4 regions of the Streptomyces sp. NPDC059957 genome follow, and region 2 is predicted to be linked to each of the others. Evidence: riboswitches for the same ligand, from Rfam matches in the RefSeq annotation. Region 2 holds a riboswitch; each other region holds the start of a gene.
What was found. A riboswitch is a leader RNA that binds a small molecule or an ion and turns the genes downstream of it on or off. The one in region 2 is predicted to bind cobalamin.

Region 1: it holds a riboswitch for cobalamin, as region 2 does, so the genes downstream of both, ACFWBW_RS09600 (ABC transporter substrate-binding protein) here and metE (5-methyltetrahydropteroyltriglutamate--homocysteine S-methyltransferase) in region 2, are expected to answer to the same signal.
Region 3: it holds a riboswitch for cobalamin, as region 2 does, so the genes downstream of both, ACFWBW_RS15695 (energy-coupling factor ABC transporter permease) here and metE (5-methyltetrahydropteroyltriglutamate--homocysteine S-methyltransferase) in region 2, are expected to answer to the same signal.
Region 4: it holds a riboswitch for cobalamin, as region 2 does, so the genes downstream of both, ACFWBW_RS00445 (CbtB-domain containing protein) here and metE (5-methyltetrahydropteroyltriglutamate--homocysteine S-methyltransferase) in region 2, are expected to answer to the same signal.

Annotation. Positions count from the first base shown of each region.
Region 1 is NZ_JBHWMB010000010.1:86,907-91,262, forward strand. Features, by position in the region: gene ACFWBW_RS09585 (aldo/keto reductase) at 1-815, shown strand, start outside; gene ACFWBW_RS09590 (IS481 family transposase) at 876-1,859, opposite strand; gene ACFWBW_RS09595 (helix-turn-helix transcriptional regulator) at 1,979-2,983, shown strand; cobalamin riboswitch at 2,995-3,131, shown strand; gene ACFWBW_RS09600 (ABC transporter substrate-binding protein) at 3,169-4,161, shown strand; gene ACFWBW_RS09605 (FecCD family ABC transporter permease) at 4,158-4,356, shown strand, end outside.
Region 2 is NZ_JBHWMB010000127.1:78-4,433, reverse strand. Features, by position in the region: gene ACFWBW_RS40175 (DUF2254 family protein) at 1-719, shown strand, start outside; gene metE (5-methyltetrahydropteroyltriglutamate--homocysteine S-methyltransferase) at 878-3,205, opposite strand; cobalamin riboswitch at 3,375-3,601, opposite strand; gene rpmF (50S ribosomal protein L32) at 3,770-3,940, shown strand; partial or broken gene ACFWBW_RS40160 (cobalamin biosynthesis protein CobW) at 4,025-4,356, shown strand, end outside.
Region 3 is NZ_JBHWMB010000020.1:11,954-16,309, forward strand. Features, by position in the region: gene ACFWBW_RS15675 (hypothetical protein) at 1-606, opposite strand, end outside; gene ACFWBW_RS15680 (energy-coupling factor ABC transporter ATP-binding protein) at 622-1,479, opposite strand; gene cbiQ (cobalt ECF transporter T component CbiQ) at 1,476-2,225, opposite strand; gene ACFWBW_RS15690 (energy-coupling factor ABC transporter substrate-binding protein) at 2,229-2,567, opposite strand; gene ACFWBW_RS15695 (energy-coupling factor ABC transporter permease) at 2,567-3,262, opposite strand; cobalamin riboswitch at 3,291-3,485, opposite strand; gene ACFWBW_RS15700 (flavodoxin family protein) at 3,798-4,356, shown strand, end outside.
Region 4 is NZ_JBHWMB010000001.1:87,923-92,278, reverse strand. Features, by position in the region: gene ACFWBW_RS00460 (alpha/beta hydrolase) at 1-942, opposite strand, end outside; gene ACFWBW_RS00455 (hypothetical protein) at 1,030-1,263, opposite strand; gene ACFWBW_RS00450 (CbtA family protein) at 1,442-2,191, opposite strand; gene ACFWBW_RS00445 (CbtB-domain containing protein) at 2,222-2,440, opposite strand; cobalamin riboswitch at 2,479-2,615, opposite strand; gene ACFWBW_RS00440 (phytase) at 2,743-4,029, opposite strand; gene ACFWBW_RS00435 (histidine phosphatase family protein) at 4,151-4,356, shown strand, end outside.

The sequences.
Region 1 (4,356 bases), on a different contig from region 2:
AGGCACTCGCGGCCGAGGCCGTTCCACGGGACCGCGACCAGGCGATCGGCGTACTGCGCCGCGCGGTCGAGCTGGGCGTGAACCACATCGACACCGCCGCGTTCTACTTCTCCTCGCTGCGCTCCGCCAACGAGCTGATCAACCGGGCGCTGGCTCCCTACCCGGACGAGCTCGTCATCACCACCAAGGTCGGACCGGGCCGCGACCCCTCGGGCCAGTGGCTGCCGCACGCCACCCCCGAGCAGTTGCGCGGCCAGGTCGAGGAGAACCTGCGCCAGCTCGGCCGAGACCACCTCGACGTGGTGAACCTGCGCATCGTCGGCAGCGACTCGATCGCCGAGCGCTTCGGCGCGCTGGCCGACCTGCGGGCGGCCGGACTCGTCCGGCACCTGGGCCTGTCCAACGTCCGCCCCCACCACCTTGCCGAGGCCCAGGACATCGCGCCGGTGGTCTGCGTCCAGAACATGTACGGAATCGGCGCGTCCCCGGAGCAGCAGGAGCTGCTGGACATCTGTGGCGAGCAGGGCATCGCCTTCGTGCCGTTCTACTCGATCGCCGGTACCGGACGCACTGCCGGCGTGAGCGCCGACGCGGCCACCGACCCCAGCGGTGCGGTCCACTCGGTCGCCCGCTCCCACGGCGTCAGCGCGGCCCAGATCCGGCTGGCGTGGACGCTGCACCAGGGCTCCCACGTCCTGGCCATCCCGGGCACCGGCGACCTCGGCCACCTCGCCGAGAACGTCGCCGCCGGCCGTCTGCGCCTGTCCGGGAGCGACCTCGCGATCCTGGCCGCCGCCCAGGAGGGGACGGCATGAGGAGGTGGCCGGACGGCCGCGGGCGGCCGGTGACCGGGCTGTGGCACGGCCGCACACGGCCTAGCTGTATTGACCCGCAGCGTTGTTGACGCGGCTGATCGGCGGGTGTCCGCCCAGTGCGGTGTGGCAGCGGTGGTGGTTGTAGGTGTGGAGGAAGTCTGCCAGGGCTGCTGTCCGCTCGTCGTTCGAGGTGTAGGGCCGTAGGTAGGCCCATTCCTCGAGGAGGGTGCGGTTGAAGCGTTCGACCTTGCCGTTGGTCTGCGGCCGGTAGGGCCGGGTTCGTTTGTGGGCGATGCCTGCCGAGGCCAGGGTCCGGGTGAAGAGCTTGGACTTGTAGCAGGAGCCGTTGTCGGTCAGGACGCGTTCGACGGTGATGCCGTGGGCCGCGAAGAAGGCGTTGGCCCGCTGCCAGAACCCGGCGGCGGTCTCCTTGCGCTCGTCGGTGAGGACTTCGCTGTAGGCGAGGCGGGAGTGGTCGTCGACGGCGGAGTGGATGTAGCTGTAGCCGATCACCGGTGTACTGCTTCTGCGCTGGTCGGTGGTGGCCTGCCGGTTTCGGTCGCCTGCGGTTCGGCCGACCACGCGCCATCCGCCGCCGTCGGGGATGTTGCCGAGTTTCTTGATGTCGACGTGGACGAGTTCGCCGGGCCGGTCGCGTTCGTAGCGGCGGATCGGCTCTCCGGTGGGCCGGTCGAGCCAGGCCAGGCGGTTCAGGCCGTGACGGGCCAGGATGCGGTGCACGGTCGAGGCGGGCAGGCCCAGGATCGGGCCGATCCGGGCGGGGCCGAGCTTGCGGCTTCTGCGCAGGTCACAGACGCGGGCCTCGAGCGCGGGTCGAGTGCGGTGCGGTGTCGTGCGCGGTCGGCTGGAGCGGTCGTGAAGACCCGCGTCGCCTTCCGTCCGCCAGCGGCGGACCCATTTGTGGGCGGTGGCTCTGGATATGCCCATCTCGGCCGCGACATGCGCGACGGGGCGGCCCGAGCGGACACGTTCGACCAGCAGCCGCCTACCGAAGACGGTCAGCCGGGCATTACGGTGGGACACGAAGACCTCCGTTGCGCAATGGGTTCCTAGACAGCTCCCACCACACCGGAGGTCTTCGCCATGTTCAAGACCTAACCAGTGTCAACAACGCTCGTGATCAATACACCTAGCCTGGGGGAATGACCGCCACCGCCGGGCGCGAGCCCCAGTCCGACCTACGGGACTTCCTGCGTTCCCGCCGTGCCCGGATCGGTCCCGAGGAGGTGGGCGTCGCCGCTCACCCGGGAAGGCGGCGCGTGCCCGGGCTGCGGCGCGAGGAGGTCGCGCAGCTCGCGGGGGTCAGCGTGGACTACTACACCCGGCTGGAGCAGGGCCGCACCCTGCACGCGCCCGCCGAGGTGCTCGAAGCCGTGGCCCGTGCGCTGCGGCTCGATGCCACCGAGCGGTCCCACCTCTTCGACCTGGCCCGCCCGCAGCGGGCCGCCGGGTCCGGGCGCGCCGCAGACCCGGCGGCGGCCGGCGCCCCCGGTAGCGCGGAAACCGCCGGCCCGCAGCGGGTCCGGGCGGGCCTCCACCGGGTACTGGACGCCCTGGCGGACGGCACCCCGGCGATGATCATGGGGCGCCGGCTCGACGTCCTGGCCGCGAACCGGCTCGCGGAGTCCCTGTACGCAGACTTCGGCGCACCCGAGACGGACACGGTGGAGCCGGGCACAGTGACGCCCGGCACAGTGGAGCCGGGCACAGTGGCGCCCGGCACACCGGGCCGACGCGGCCGCAATCTGGCGCGGTTCCTCTTCCTCGACCCCGCCGCCCGCACGCTCTTCGCCGACTGGGAGAGCGCCGCGCGCGGAGCCGTCGCCGCGCTGCGGTTCTACGCCGGGAGACACCCGTACGATCCGGGGCTGAGCCCGCTCGTCGATGAACTGGCGGCGTTCGACGGGGACTTCCGGCGTTGGTGGGCCGGGCACGACGTGCTCGAACACACCCACGGCACCAAGCGCTTCCGGCATCCCGCTGTCGGCGAACTGGCCCTGGAGTACGAGTCCCTCACCTTCCCGGACGACCCCGACCAGACGCTCTACCTCTACACGGCAGAGCCGGGATCCCCCTCCGACGAGGCGCTGCGGACCCTCGCCTCGCGTGCGGCGCGGCCGGCCGGTGCGGTGCGCCCGGGGCGCTGACGCCCCGCCCTTCTGGCACACTGGGCCGGGTTATCCAGGCGGTGCAGGACAGGAAACCGGTGCGAATCCGGTGCGGTCCCGCCACTGTGACCGGCCACCCCTTGCGGGGACCCGGGAGTCAGACACTGACGCACCGCCTCTTTCGGTTCGACCAGGGGACGCGGATCCCCCGGAGAGGCTTCGCCATGTCTTCGTACCCCCGTGCGCTGCTGCGCGCGTTCCTGCCCGTCCCCCTCCTGATACCGCTGGCCGCGTGTGGGGGATCACCCGCGGCGCAGGACGCGAAGGCGGCGGCGGGCACCACGCCCGGTTTCCCGTACACGGTCACCAACTGCGGTGTCACCAGCACCTATCAGGCACCGCCGCAGCGTGCGGTCGCCATGAACCAGCACGCCACCGAGATCCTCCTCGCCCTCGGGCTGGAGGGGAAGACCGTCGGGACGGCCTACCTGGACGACGCCGTACTGCCCGCCTACCGGCCCGCGTACGACAAGATCAAGGTGCTGGCGAAGGAGTACCCCTCCAAGGAGATCCTCCTCGGCGCCAACCCCGACTTCGTGTACGGCGGTTACTCCAGCGCTTTCGACAAGGCGCAGGGCCGCGACCGCGAGGCGCTCGCGAAGTCCGGCATCAACTCACGCCTCAGCGTGGAGTACTGCACCGACGGCAAGGTCGGCGTCGACCAGCTCAGGACCGAAATCACCGAGGTGGCACGGACCTTCGGCGTACCCGAGCGCGGCGAGCGGTTCATTGCCGACGAACAGCGCCGCATCGAAGCCGTCAGCACACGCGTGAAGGACGAGGCCAAGCCCGCCGTCTTCGTCTACGACTCGGGCGAGGCCTCCGCCTACACCTCGGGCGGCAAGGGCATCGGCAACGAGATCGTCGCGCTGGCGGGCGGCACGAACGTGTTCGCCGACCTCGACGACACCTTCGGCGACGTGTCGTGGGAGAAGGTCATCGAGCGCAAGCCCGAGTTCGTCCTCATCTACGACTACGGCGGCACCACCGTCGAAGCCAAGAAGCAGCGCCTGCTGAAGGATCCGGCACTGGCCCAGGTACCCGCGATCAAGAACCAGCGGTTCGTCGTGCTGCCGCTGTCCTCCGCCGTGCTCGGCGTCCGCGTCGCCGACGCCGTCGAATCGCTGGGCGCCCAGCTCCACCCCGACGCCGCGTGAGCCTCCGCGCCGCCCGCGCGTTCACCCGTACGCCGGTCGTACTGGCCCTGCTCGCCGCCGCGCTGGCCGCGTCGGCCCTGGCGGGACTGGCCCTGGGACCGGTACGGATCCCCCCGGGCCAGGTGCTCGACATCGTGCTCGCAGGGCCGGGACCCGGCGGGGGAGCAGGCGCCTTCGGGGCGATCGTGTGGGACG
Region 2 (4,356 bases):
TACGCCCGTACGACCCGGAAACGGCCACGGGCACCGCCTCACCACCCCCGGGCGCCGGCGCGACCGCCGTGCTCTGGTCCGGACCGGCCGTGGTGGTCCAGCGGATGGACGTACGCGCCCTGGTCGGCCTGGCCGAGGAGCACGACTGCTCGATCGACTTCCGCGTCTCCCCGGGATCGACCGTGTCCCGGGGCATGACGCTCGCCGAGGTGACCGGCGGCGGGCTGCCCGAGGCGGTGCTGCGCGGCGCTCTGGAGACCGGGGTGGAGCGCACCTTCGACCAGGACCCCGATCTGCCCTTCAGGCTCCTCGCCGACATCGCGCTGCGCGCACTCTCCCCGGCCGTCAACGACCCGGCCACGGCGGTGGAGAGCATGGACCGCCTCGAAGACCTGCTGACCCGCCTGGCCGGCCTGGACCTGGGCGTCGGCCGCTTCGCCGACGGGGGCGGCCGGCTGCGGGTGACGCTCCCGGTGCCCGACTGGGAGCGTTTCGTGCGAACGGCCGTCGACGACCTGCTCTTCCCCGCCGCCGGCTCCCCGATGGCACTGCGCAGGATGCACGATCTGCTGAGCAGGCTGGCGGATGGGATTCCGGAGAGCCGGCGCGGGATCGTACGGGACCGCCTCCAGTGGGCCGACCGGGCGGGCAGCGAGAGGTACCCGCTCATCTGGGCCGCCTCCTCCGGAGGCACGAGCCCCGCCCCCGGTCACGCGTGAGCCGTCGAGGCCCCCGGTCCCGCCCATCCCGCCCATCCCGCCGAAGGCGTTGACCTGGGAGGTGGGGACCCGCCCGCTGCCTGGGTCCACCGGCCGGCGCGGGAGCGCGCACCCGGCCGGCACCGGGGACCTCCGGGTGCCGGCCGTCCTACGGGGGATCAGGCGCTCGGTGAGACTTCCGCGCGCACCCGGCGGGCCGCCTCGACGAGGTTCTCCAGCGAGGCCCGCGTCTCGGGCCAGCCGCGGGTCTTCAGGCCGCAGTCGGGGTTGACCCAGAGGCGGTCGGCGGGGATCGCCCCGAGTCCCTTGCGCAGCAGGGCCGTCACTTCACCGGCCGAGGGGATGCGGGGAGAGTGGATGTCCCAGACGCCGGGGCCGACCTCGCGCGGGTAGCCCGCGCCGGCGAGCTCGGCGGCGACCTGCATGTGGGAGCGGGCCGCTTCCAGGCTGATGACGTCGGCGTCGAGGTTCTCGATGGCCTCGACGATGTCCCCGAACTCCGCATAGCACATGTGGGTGTGGATCTGGGTGTCCGGCCGGACCCCGCTGGTGGTGAGGCGGAAGGATTCCGTGGCCCACTCCAGGTAGCCGGCGTGGTCGGCGGCGCGCAGCGGAAGGGTTTCGCGCAGGGCGGGCTCGTCGACCTGGATGACGGAGGTGCCGGCCGCCTCCAGGTCGGTCACCTCGTCGCGCAGCGCGAGGGCCACCTGGCGGGCGGTGGCGGCGAGCGGCTGGTCGTCGCGGACGAAGGACCAGGCGAGCATGGTGACGGGGCCGGTGAGCATGCCCTTGACCGGCTTGGCCGTCTGCTCCTGGGCGTACGCGGTCCAGCGCACGGTCATCGGGGCGGGGCGCGAGATGTCTCCGGCGAGGACCGGCGGGCGGACGTAGCGGGTGCCGTAGGACTGGACCCAGCCGTGCCGGGTGGCGAGGTAGCCGGTCAGCTGCTCGGCGAAGTACTGGACCATGTCGCTGCGTTCGGGCTCTCCGTGCACGAGCACGTCGAGGCCCGCCTTCTCCTGGAAGGAGACGACTTCGCGGATCTCGGCCCGGATGCGGTCCTCGTAGGCCGCCGTGCCGATGCGTCCCGTGCGCAGGTCGGCGCGGGCGGTGCGCAGTTCCGTGGTCTGCGGGAAGGACCCGATGGTGGTGGTGGGGAGGAGCGGCAGGCCGAGGTGGGCGCGCTGGGCGGCGGCCCGTTCGGCGTAGGACGGGACGCGGCGGCCGTCGGTGTCGGTGATCGCGGCGGTGCGGGCGCGGACGGCCGGGTCGTGGGTGATCCGGGAGGCGGCGCGGGAGGCCAGGTCGGCCCGGTTCGCGGCGAGTTCGGCCGCGATCGCGTCGGTGCCCCGGGCGAGTCCCCGGGCCAGCGTGCTGATCTCGGTGGTCTTCTGCCGGGCGAAGGCGAGCCAGCGCCGGATCTGCGGATCGGTGTCCCGCTCGGCGTCGGCGTCGAGCGGGACGTGCAGCAGGGAGCAGGACGCGGCGACGTCGACCCGGCCGGCGAGGCCGAGCAGGGTGCCCAGGGTCGTCAGCGAGCGCTGGTGGTCGTCGATCCAGATGTTGCGGCCGTTGACCACGCCCGCGACCAGGCGCTTGCCGGGGATGCCGCCTGCCGCGGCGAGGTCGTCGAGGTTGGCGGCGGCCCGGTCGGTGAAGTCGAGGGCGAGGCCCTCCACGGGTGCCTTCGCCAGTACGGGCAGTGCTTCGCCGAGCCGGTCGAAGTAGGAGGCGACGAGCAGCTTGGGGCGCTCGGTGAGGCCGAGTCCTCCGAGTTCGCGGTAGGCGCGGGCCGCGGCGTTGAGTTCGGCCGGGGTGCGGTCCTGGACCAGGGCCGGTTCGTCGAGCTGGACCCATTCGGCGCCCGCCGCGCGCAGTTCGGCGAGGACCTGTGCGTAGACGGGGAGCAGCCGGTCGAGGAGGGCCAGCGGCTCGAAGCCGGGGGCCGTGCCGGGTGCGGACTTGGCGAGGAGGAGGTAGGTCACCGGTCCGACCAGGACCGGGCGGGCCGTGTGACCGAGGGCCAGGGCCTCTTTCAACTCGGCCACCTGTCGGGCGGGTTCGGCGGTGAAGACGGTGTCGGGACCGAGTTCGGGGACCAGGTAGTGGTAGTTGGTGTCGAACCACTTGGTCATCTCCAGCGGGGCCACGTCCTGGGTGCCGCGCGCCATCGCGAAGTAGCCGTCCAGGGCGTCCGCCTCGACGGCGGTCCGGTGACGGTCGGGGATCGCGCCGAGCATGACCGTGGTGTCCAGGACGTGGTCGTAGTACGAGAAGTCGCCGGTGGGAACCTCGGTGATGCCGGCCCCGGCGAGCCGGGCCCAGTTGGTCCGGCGCAGGTCGCGGGCCGTGGCGCGGAGGGCTTCGGCGGTGACGCGGCCCTTCCAGTAGCCCTCGACCGCCTTCTTCAGTTCCCGGTTCTGTCCCTGGCGGGGGTAGCCGTACACGGTGGCGCCTACGGGCGCGGTTGCGGACTCGGTGGTCACGGAACTCTCCTTCGCGAGCGTGTCTCCATGGACCCGGTGACGGGTCGCGGACGCGAAGGGTGCGGTAACGGGCGGGCGCCGGGGTCGCGTACGGCTCGGTACGCGACGGGAGGACCCGCCTGAAGCACGCCGACCCGCCCACGAGGTCACCGGGAAACCGTGCGCGGTCGATCGCGCACGGGCAACGGGCAGGTCTTCGGACTCGCGGGCTCGCCTGCCGGTCTCCCGGCGGGCACCTAGTGGCCGTCGCTTCCCAGGACCGGTTCCGGTCCCAGTGCGTATGACGGCGGTCGTTCCCGCTCACCGCTGCGGGGCAGTCCCGGATTCCCACCGGGTTCCCTCTTACGACGCCTCCCGCCTGGCGGACGGGGGCGAACCAGCTGCGAGGCCCACAGTAGGGCGGACGCCCGGGAAACGAAGACGACTTCCCGCATGCCGGACGGTGAAATGGGACACGCAGACGCGCCTCCCCCGATGACGCGCACCCACCCCACCCCCTTATTGAAAATGGTCGTCATTTTCGTATAGGCTCGCGCCGAACGCTTTCGACACCAGGAGGTCCCGATGGCCGTACCCAAACGGAAGATGTCCCGCAGCAACACCCGCCACCGCCGCGCCCAGTGGAAGGCCACGACACCGCAGCTCGCCCCGATCACCGTCGACGGGGCCGTGCACCTGGTTCCGCAGCGGCTGGCGAAGGCGTACGAACGCGGCCTGCTGCGGCCCGAGAGCTGAGGAGAGCCACCCCGTGAAGTCCCCGATCCGCCCCGCCCGCCACGGAGGGTCCGAGTGACCCTCCCCGTCGTGATCGTCGGCGGCATGCACGCCGACGCACGCAAGGAGACCGTCGAGCACCTGCTGCGGACCGTGCCGGGGAGCATCGCCCTGCACCACGATCCGTCCTCGGCCGCCGAGGGCAACGTCCTGCGCACGCTGCGCGATTCCGGGGGCTCGATCTCCGCCGAGGAGACCCCGCTGGTCAACGACTGCTCCTGCTGCGCCCTGCGCGAGGACCTGGTCCCCGAGCTGAAGCGGCTGGCCGCGGGCGGGCTGACCCGGCTGGCCGTCGTGGAGCTCTGGGACTCGGTCGAGCCCAGGGCGATGGCCGAGGTCGTCGCGGCGCACTCCGGCGACGTCCTGGAACTCACCAA
Region 3 (4,356 bases), on a different contig from region 2:
GAGCCAGCAGGCCGAGCCCACTTCGGCGTACAGGGCCGTCCGGTCCAGCGGGCCCCCGTCCCGGTCCAGGACGGACGCGTCGACGAGAGCGGCCTCCAGGTCGTAGACGTCGGCGACCCCGAACGGGTGCCACACCCAGCCGGCGACCAGGAGCCCGCGCCCGTCCGGGCCGACGGAGAGCCGCGAGTGGAACAGATCGCGGGCGGTGCGGTCGCCCGTGGTGAGCCGCTCGCCCGTGGCGACGTCCTCGACTTGGAGGACGTCGTACTCGTCCGGGCAGTGCACCAGCACCTCGCGGCCGTCCGGCAGCGCACCGAGGGCGACCGGATGGTCGTAGTCCTCGGGCAGGTTGTCACCCCGGCTCAGCTCGCGCACGATCCGCTCGCCGTCCAACAGCACGGCCCTGGTGCCGCGTTCCTCGTAGACTACGGTCCACCGCCCCGAAGGGGAGCGCACCGCACGGTCGAAGGAGTGCGGGACGGCAGCACGAGGAGGATGCTCCCGGCCGTCCGGGGTCCAGCGGCGGAAGCCGCCGACCGGGTCGACCAGGTCTTCGCCCTCCCAGAACAGGGACTGCGGTTCGGAGCTCGCCTTCAGCGTCTGCATGGACGGGCAACCTACCTACTTCCAGGCGGCCAGCGCCTCCGGATCACGGGGTCCGGGGGCATCCGCCGCCAGCAGTCCGTGGGCCCGCAACAGCGCGGCCACCGCCGGGGACCAGGCCGGGCGCAGGCCCGCCGAGGTGAGGAGGGACGGGTCGGAGAGCAGGGACTCGGCCGGGCCGAAGCGGATGCCCGCCGGAGTCAGGACCGCCGCGTCGTCGGCCCAGCGCACCGCCAGATCCACGTCGTGGGTGGCCATGACCACCGTCGTGCCCGAGGCGCGCAGCCCCGCGAGGACGTCGAGGAGCCGCTCCTGGCCGTCCGGGTCCAGGCCGGCCGTCGGCTCGTCCAGGATCAGCACCCGCGGAGCCATCGCCACCGCCCCCGCGATCGCCGCGCGCTTGCGCTGGCCGTAGGAGAGCAGGTGCGTGGGGCGGTCCCGGAGGTGGGTGATGTCCAGGGCGGCGAGGGCCGAGTCCACGCGGGCACGGACCTCCGGAGCGGGGAGCCCCAGGTTCATCGGGCCGAAGGACACGTCCTGTTCCACCGAGGCCGCGAACAACTGGTCGTCGGGGTCCTGCACCACCAGCTGGACGGACGTGCGCAGCCGGGTCAGCCCGGCCCGGTCGTACGAGACCTCCCTGCCGTCCAGCCGCAGCGTGCCCGAGCCGGGCCGCAGGCCGCCGCTCAGCAGCCGCATCAGGGTGGTCTTGCCGCTGCCGTTGCGGCCCAGCAGGGCCAGCGCCCGGCCCGGCGCGATGGCGAAGTCGACGCCGGTCAGGACCGCGGGGCCGTCCTCGTAGGCGTAGCCCGCGCCGGACAGCTCCACCACCGGGTTCGGCGAGGGGGGCGGCGACACGTTCGGCGACGGGTTCAAAGGGAGAGCCCCTTCAGGGTGAGGGTCAGGGTGATCAGGGCCGCCAGCAGCCCGGCGGTGGCCGTCAGGAAGCGCCACGACAGGGCCGCCTCCGGTACGAGGACCCGCAGCGCGCCGTCGTAGCCGCGTCCGGCCAGCCCCGCCTGGAGCTTGGCCGCGCGGTCGAAGGCCCGTACGAAGGAGGTGGCGGCGAGCCCGGCCAGGGAGCGCCACACCGCCGCCCGGCCGGTGTGCCCGAGCCGGGCGGCCTGGGCCCGGCGGACCTGGGTCATGGAATCGAGCAGCAGGAAGCCGATCCGGTACATGACCAGGGCCACGTCCACCACCGGGGCCGGCACCCCGGCCCGGACCAGCCGGGGCAGTACGTCGGAGACCGGGGTGGTGAAGGCGAACAGCAGCAGCCCGAGCGAGGCGGACGAGGTGCGCAGCAGCAGTTCGGCGGCGAGCCGGGGGCCTTCGGGGGCCAGGGACACCGGCCCCTCCGGGCCGCCGACCGCGAACAGCAGCGGCAGCGCCCCGGTGAAGCAGAAGCCGAGCGGGATCCGGAAGGCCCGCCACAGCTGCCGGCCGGCCACTCCCGCCGGGCCGAGCAGCACGGCGAGGGTGGCGGCGGCCACCAGCGGCCCGCCCGGCCAGGGGGGCAGGCATACGGCGGTGACCGTCAGCCCGATCCCGAGCAGGGCCTTCTCCAGCGGGTGCCGGCCGCGCCAGCGACTGCTGTGCGCGGCCACGTCGATCGGCAGCACCGCCTACGCCTCCGGGGCGTCGGCGGCAGCGGCGGCGGCCGCTCCTTGGCGGCGGCCCTTGCGGACGCCGAAGTAGTAGGCGAGCACGCCCGCTCCCAGCGCCGCCTGCAGGGCGAACAGCGCGGACTCGATCTCGCCGGACGGGGGTTCGTACAGAGGGGAGAACCAGGGTTCGTAATCCGGCTTCAGCTCGGTGATGGCCGTCTCGGCCTGCGCGTCGGCGCCCGTGAAGGGCTCCTCCTTGTGGTCGCCCATCCCCAGCGCGACGGGGAGGACGGCCAGCGCCGCCACCAGGAGCAGCAGCAGGCTGTTGATCTTCGCGTTCTTGGACATCCCGCTCATCAGGCCGCCGCCTTCTCTTCGGTACGGGAGGAGGTCAGCTTCGCGACGCCGAGGCGGACCAGGTCCGACTTGCTCGACGCCATCAGCAGCCGCATCACGAGGACGGTCAGCAGACCCTCGCTCACGGCCAGCGGGATCTGCGTGACGGCGAAGATCCCGCCGAACTTCGCGAGCGCACCCAGGAACCCGCTGGCCGGGTCCGGGAAGGCCATCGCGAGCTGGAGGCTGGTGACGCAGTAGGTGACCAGGTCGGCGAAGAAGGCGCCGAAGAACACGGTCACCATCAGCGGGAGACCGAACTTCCGCAGCAGCCGGTAGACGGCGTAGCCCGCCCACGGGCCGGCGATGGCCATCGAGAAGACGTTGGCGCCGAGGGTGGTGAGCCCTCCGTGCGCCAGCAGCAGGGCCTGGAACAGCAGGGTGATCGTGCCGAGCACCGCCATGATCGGCGGCCGGAACAGGATCGCCCCGAGCCCGGTGCCCGTGGGGTGCGAGCAACTGCCCGTCACCGAGGGGATCTTCAGGGCGGACAGGACGAAGGTGAACGCTCCGGAGGCGCCGAGCAGCAGCGTGCTCTCCGGGTTGGCCTTCACCTCGCGGGTGAGCGAGCGGACGCCGTGGACGACGAAGGGAGCGGACGCGGCGCCCCAGGCGACCGCGTGCAATGGGGGTAGGAACCCCTCGGCTATATGCATGAGTGGGGAGACCTCTCCAGCACCTCGTGGATGGACAACGCGCCCCGGCCGGTCTCCTGGCTCACGGGTTGACGTCCATGCTCCGCCTTCCCGGGCAGCGCGGAACTTCCCGCGCAGCCCAGTGGCTTTCCCGCAGGAGTGGAGCCGGACTTCCCGATCACAGTGGCGAGGGCCGCACCGGTTTCTCACCGGTTTCCCGAACACCAAGGCCCGCTGACCCTAGTCGGCCGCACGGACCGGTAACAACCCGCCCCAATCGCGCCGGGCGGCAGCCGGATTCCACTTAGGGGTGACTCTCCGTGTCCGGCGGCTCGTCGGCCGCCCCAAGGGTGCAGACCGGAGGGGGAGTTCCGGGTGTCCGGGGCCGCAGGGCAGCGGCGGTTGCGCCGCACCGTGCCGTTCCGCAGGGGCCGGGGCGAGCGCGGACGGGGCGAGCGCGGACGGGGCGCGGCCAACGGGGACGAGCCCGGACGGGACGAGCCCGGACGGGTGCGGTCCGCTGGCGGGGCCGCCCGGCGGCGCGGAGCCTGGTGGGGTGACCGCCGAACCCGATGCCGCGCCCGCCGTCGACTACTCCGACCTCACCGCCGTCTACGTCAACTGCACGCTCAAGCGATCGCCCGAGCCCAGCAACACCGAGGGCCTGATCGACAAGAGCCGTGCGGTGATGGAGGCGGCCGGGGCCCGGACCTCGCTCATCCGGGCCGTCGACCACGAGATCGCCACCGGCGTCTGGCCCGATATGACCGACCACGGCTGGGGGAGCGATCAGTGGCCGGTGCTCTACAGCCAGATCATGGACGCCGACATCCTCGTGTTGTGCGGCCCGATCTGGCTGGGGGACAACAGCTCGGTGATGAAGCAGGTCATCGAGCGGCTCTACGCCTGCTCCTCGATCCTGAACGAGCAGGGCCAGTACGCCTATTACGGGCGCGTCGGCGGGGCGCTGATCACCGGGAACGAGGACGGCGTCAAGCACTGCGCCATGAACGTCCTCTACAGCCTCCAGCACCTCGGCTACGCGATCCCCCCGCAGGCCGACGCAGGGTGGATCGGCGAAGCCGGACCCGGGCCCTCGTACCTGGACCCCGGAT
Region 4 (4,356 bases), on a different contig from region 2:
CCTCGGGGAACGGTCCAGTTCCTCGGCCAGCGCCAGGAACAACGGGCGTACGTCGTCCGGGTGTTCGGCGAGTCGCAGCCCCTCCCCGGCCCGCGCCGGGTCCGCCGCCCAGGCCGCGAAGTCGGGGAAGCGGTCCTCCGCGCCCTGCGCCATGTTCGCGAGCCAGCCCCGCGCGACCCGCTTCGGGTCGGGGTCCCCGCTGCTGTCCAGGACCAGGCGGTCGGTGCGGTGCGGGAACTTCTGCGCGTACACCGCCGTCACGTAGGTTCCGTAGGAGACGGCCCAGACCGAGAGCTTGCGCTCGCCGAGGGCCTCCCGGAAGCGGTCCATGTCGCGCGCCTGGTTGGCGGTGGTGAAGCTGCGCAGCTCCGCACCGCCGTTCGCGGCGCAGGCCTCGGCGACCCGGCGGGAGCGCTCCGCGTTCGCCGCGATCCCCCCGTCGGCGCCGGGCCAGGAGCGCAGGGTCGTCAGCCGCCGGTCGGCCGCGTCCAGTCCGCACGCGGCGGTGACGCTGCCGCCGACACCGCGCGGGTCGAGCGCGACGATGTCGTAGGCGCCGGCCAACTGCCCTGCCAGCGCCGCCCCCTTCTGCGAGAGCCGCTGCACACCCGAGCTGCCCGGGCCGCCGGGCACCACGACCAGCGTCCCGCGCCGGGCGGCGGGGCGGGGACTGGGCAGCCGGGACACGGCGAGCTCGACCTGCGGGCCGGCCGGGTCGGCGTAGTCGAGGGGGACGGACAGCTTCGCGCACTGCTGGCCGTCGAGGTGGCCCTTGTGCGTGCACGCCGCCCAGGCGAGGGCGGGCACGGTGCCACGGGCCGTGGTGGTGGCCGTGGTGGTGGTGGTGGTGGCCGTGGCGCCGGTGGCGGTGCCGGTCAGCGTGGCCGCCACGGCCGTGGCGCAGAGGGTGACGAGTACGGTCTTGCTGCGGTAAGTGGTCATGAAACGAGGATGGTTGAGCGTCGGCCGCCCCCACATCCGGCAGCCGGGACGGTCTTCCGGGGGGCTAGCCCCCCGGACGGCTCCCCGTCAGACCACCACGACCGCGACCGCCGCCGCACCCATGAGCACGGCGGCGGAGTGGATGGCCGCATGGCCGTAGTCACCCGACCAGAGGTGGCGGGCCAGGCCGCCGATGGCGGTCAGGCCCGCGATGATGCCGGCCTGCGCGAGCAGGGTGACGGTGGTGAACGGGGTCAGCAGCAGGAGCACCGCGTTGAGCCAGAACGGGGCGGCGCCCGTCCAGCCCCGCCACTCCCGCATCTCCCGCCACTGCTGCCGGTTCGGGAAATGAGGCAGGTGACGCAGGTGAGCCAGGTGCAGCGGGTGCGGCCGGTGCGGCGCCTCCCGGCGGCCTTTGGGTCTTCGGTGGTCCCGGAGCTCTCGGGTCGCCGTCGTCACCGCGCCGCCACCAGCCTCTCAGTCACTTGCACGCAAGACGTCAACTCGCAGGCTGTACAGCCTCCTTGGGTGTCACGGCGGGGGCAAGGGCCCGTTCGGCAAGAAATCCGAAAGCCAGGCCGAAAGTGGTCCACATCGCGGCCTGAATGGCGAGCGAGGCGAGCCGGAACTGCCAGACGAGCGCCGCCGGGAAGCCCGTCGGCACCTCGTTGATGCCGGGCAGGAACGCGTAGGCGATGCCGATGGCCACCACGAAGGCGAGCGAGGCGGCGACCGAGGCGTTCCAGTTGCCCAGGCGCGGCGCCAGGCGCCGGCCCAGGATCAGCGCGGCCGCCGCGAGCAGCAGGCCGAGCGCGAGCATCAGGACGTAGAGGGTGGTCCGCTGGACCGTGGTCTCGGGGTCCCCGACGGCCGGCGGGTTGGCCGGGTACTTGAAGAACGGCACCAGGGTGACGGTGACGAACAGACCGCCGGAGACGAGCAGCGCCGTGGCCCGGGGGCCGAAGCGGCCGATCCGGCCCAGGGCATAGCAGTAGACGAGCGCGGCGATGCCGCCGAGCGCGATCCCGTAGAGCAGCGTTCCGGTGCCCAGCCCGGCCGTGGCCTGGAGGGCCCGGCTGACCGGGGCCGCCTCGCCGTGGTGGTCGTGGGCTCCGGCTTCCTCGATGGCGATCGCCGCGTCGACCTGGGATTCACCGAGGAAGTACGCGACGAGGAACGCGGCCACTCCGGCGAGCAGGCCGGCGAGCATGCCCCTGATGAGGAGCACGCGGGGGGAAATGGGGTTCATGAAGTTTTCGGTCCCTTGCGGATCGGTGGATCAGTGGCAGGGGAAGCCGAGGAGGTGGCGACCGTCGTGCATCCACTCGTGGACGGTGTCGCCTTCGAAGATCGCGGTGGCGCCCTGCTCGGCGCCGACGAGGTAGAGCAGGACCAGCATCAGGACGCCGGCGAACAGCGCCCAAGGGGCCAGGGTGGAGAGGGAGATGGGTGCGACGGCCAGGGGGGTGGCAGTCGTGGGCACGGCGGAGTCGGCCATGGCAGGAACCTCCAGAGGGAACACGCGTCCCGGTCAGTGGTGCTTGCGACGACGGTGGCGGGTCTGACTTTCCTCCCCCTCCGGGAGGATTCACAGTGGCGCGACCGTGCCGGATTCTCAACCGGACTTCCGTCATACCGTCGTCTTGTCGTCCGCCACCGTACCGCTCTTTATGGCGGCCTTACAGGGGCGTCTCAGAAGGGCTCCGTCTCACCGTCGTCCCGCCGGTCGACGGCAACGGCCGATGCCATCGACCGACGTCGTCGGTCGATGGCATCGATCCACGGCGTCAGTTGAGGGCGTCAGCCGATGGCGTCGACCACCTCGCCCAGGTCGACGAACTTGAACCCGGTCGCCTCGCGGTCGCCGTCACCGGGGGTTTCCCGGCCGTCCTGGACGACGAGCAGGCCGCGGGGGTAGCGCGTGCCGAGGGGGGCGTTGAGGGCCGCGGCGCCGTCGCAGACCTCGGAGCCGTCGAGGGCGGCGGAGGCCGCGGTGATCCGGAAGGCGCCCTCGAACTCGTTGCGGTCCTCGCGCTCGCGGTCGTAGGCGACGAAGGTGTCGTCGCCCTGGCTGGAGGCGAGCAGATAACCGTCGCCGTCGGCCTCGGTGACCAGGGTCAGGCCCTCGACGTCGGCCTTCAGGCGCTTGCCGCCGTAGCCGGGATCGGCGCCGGGCGCGCACTCCTCGGTCTCCTCGTCGTAGGTGCCGGGGACGCCGTACTCGCGCACCTTGTCGATCAGCTTCGGCGTGCCGGTGAGGCCCGCGTCGATGCGCCAGATGCCGACGTCCTCCTGCCCCGCGTACAGGGTGCCGTCCGCGGGGTCGACGACCATGCCCTCGACCTGCGCCAGCTCGCCCGGCTCGGCGCAGGGCGTCCAGGAGGCGCCGTTCGGCAGGCGGAAGGAGGACGGCAGGTCGAGCGTGCGCACCTGGCGGTAGTCGACGGTGCCGGCGGGGGTGGCGACCAGCTCCAGCAGGGCGATCCGGGTGCGGTTGCGCTGGCTGACCGCCGCGTAGGACCGGCCGGTCTTCCGGTCCGTCCAGGTGGCCAGGCCGTACGCGGTCTTCTGCTCGTTGATCTCGGCCTGGTCGGCGGAGAAGACCGGGCGCGCCGCCGGGTCGGTGACGTCGGTGAGCGGGCCGCCGGGGCGGTTGCGGTCGATCCGGTAGATCCGCAGGCGGTCGTTGCCCCGGTCGCTGACCACCGCGACGTCGGCGCGCCCGCCGCCCAGACGCAGGCCGTTGACCAGGTCGACGTTGTTGAAACGGCCGGGAGCGTCGTCGGCGCCCGGACCGGCCGGGGCGGCGATCGACTGCACTTGGCGCGCCTCCAGGTCGTAGACGCGCAGACCGCCCTGCTTGGCGGTCGCGATCACCAGGCTGCGGCCCGGGTCGGCGGCGTTGCGCCAGATCGACGGGTCGTCCGCGTTGGCGTCGCCGCCGGGCTCGTCGTCGTACAGCGGCGCGGTCTCGGCCTTGGGGCGGATGCTGCCGATCGAGGAGGCCTGTGCCGGGAGCGCGACGGACGCGGCGAGTGCGGTGCAGAGCACGAGTACGGAGGCGCGGGCGGCCGAACGTATGGTCAATGTTCTTCCTTCATGAGGGTTTTGCCCTGAGAGAAAGACGCTCGCCCGGGCGATTGTCATGTCCGCGCCGGACAGATGGCCGATGGTTGAACGCGGTGCGAAACCCCGGGAGAATCGGACGGTGCACCCCACCACCGTACGCGTCCGCCTCGTGACACCCCCGCTGGACGAGGCGGGGCGCCTGCACCGCTTCCCGTACGGGGATCCGTGCCCGGGGCACGAGGGGCTGCGCGGCCAGGACCACGGGGCCTGGGCCGGACGGACCATGGACGAAGTGGCCGGGGAGGCCCCCGAGGGGCTGCGGCGCTGGATGACCGACGCCTCGTA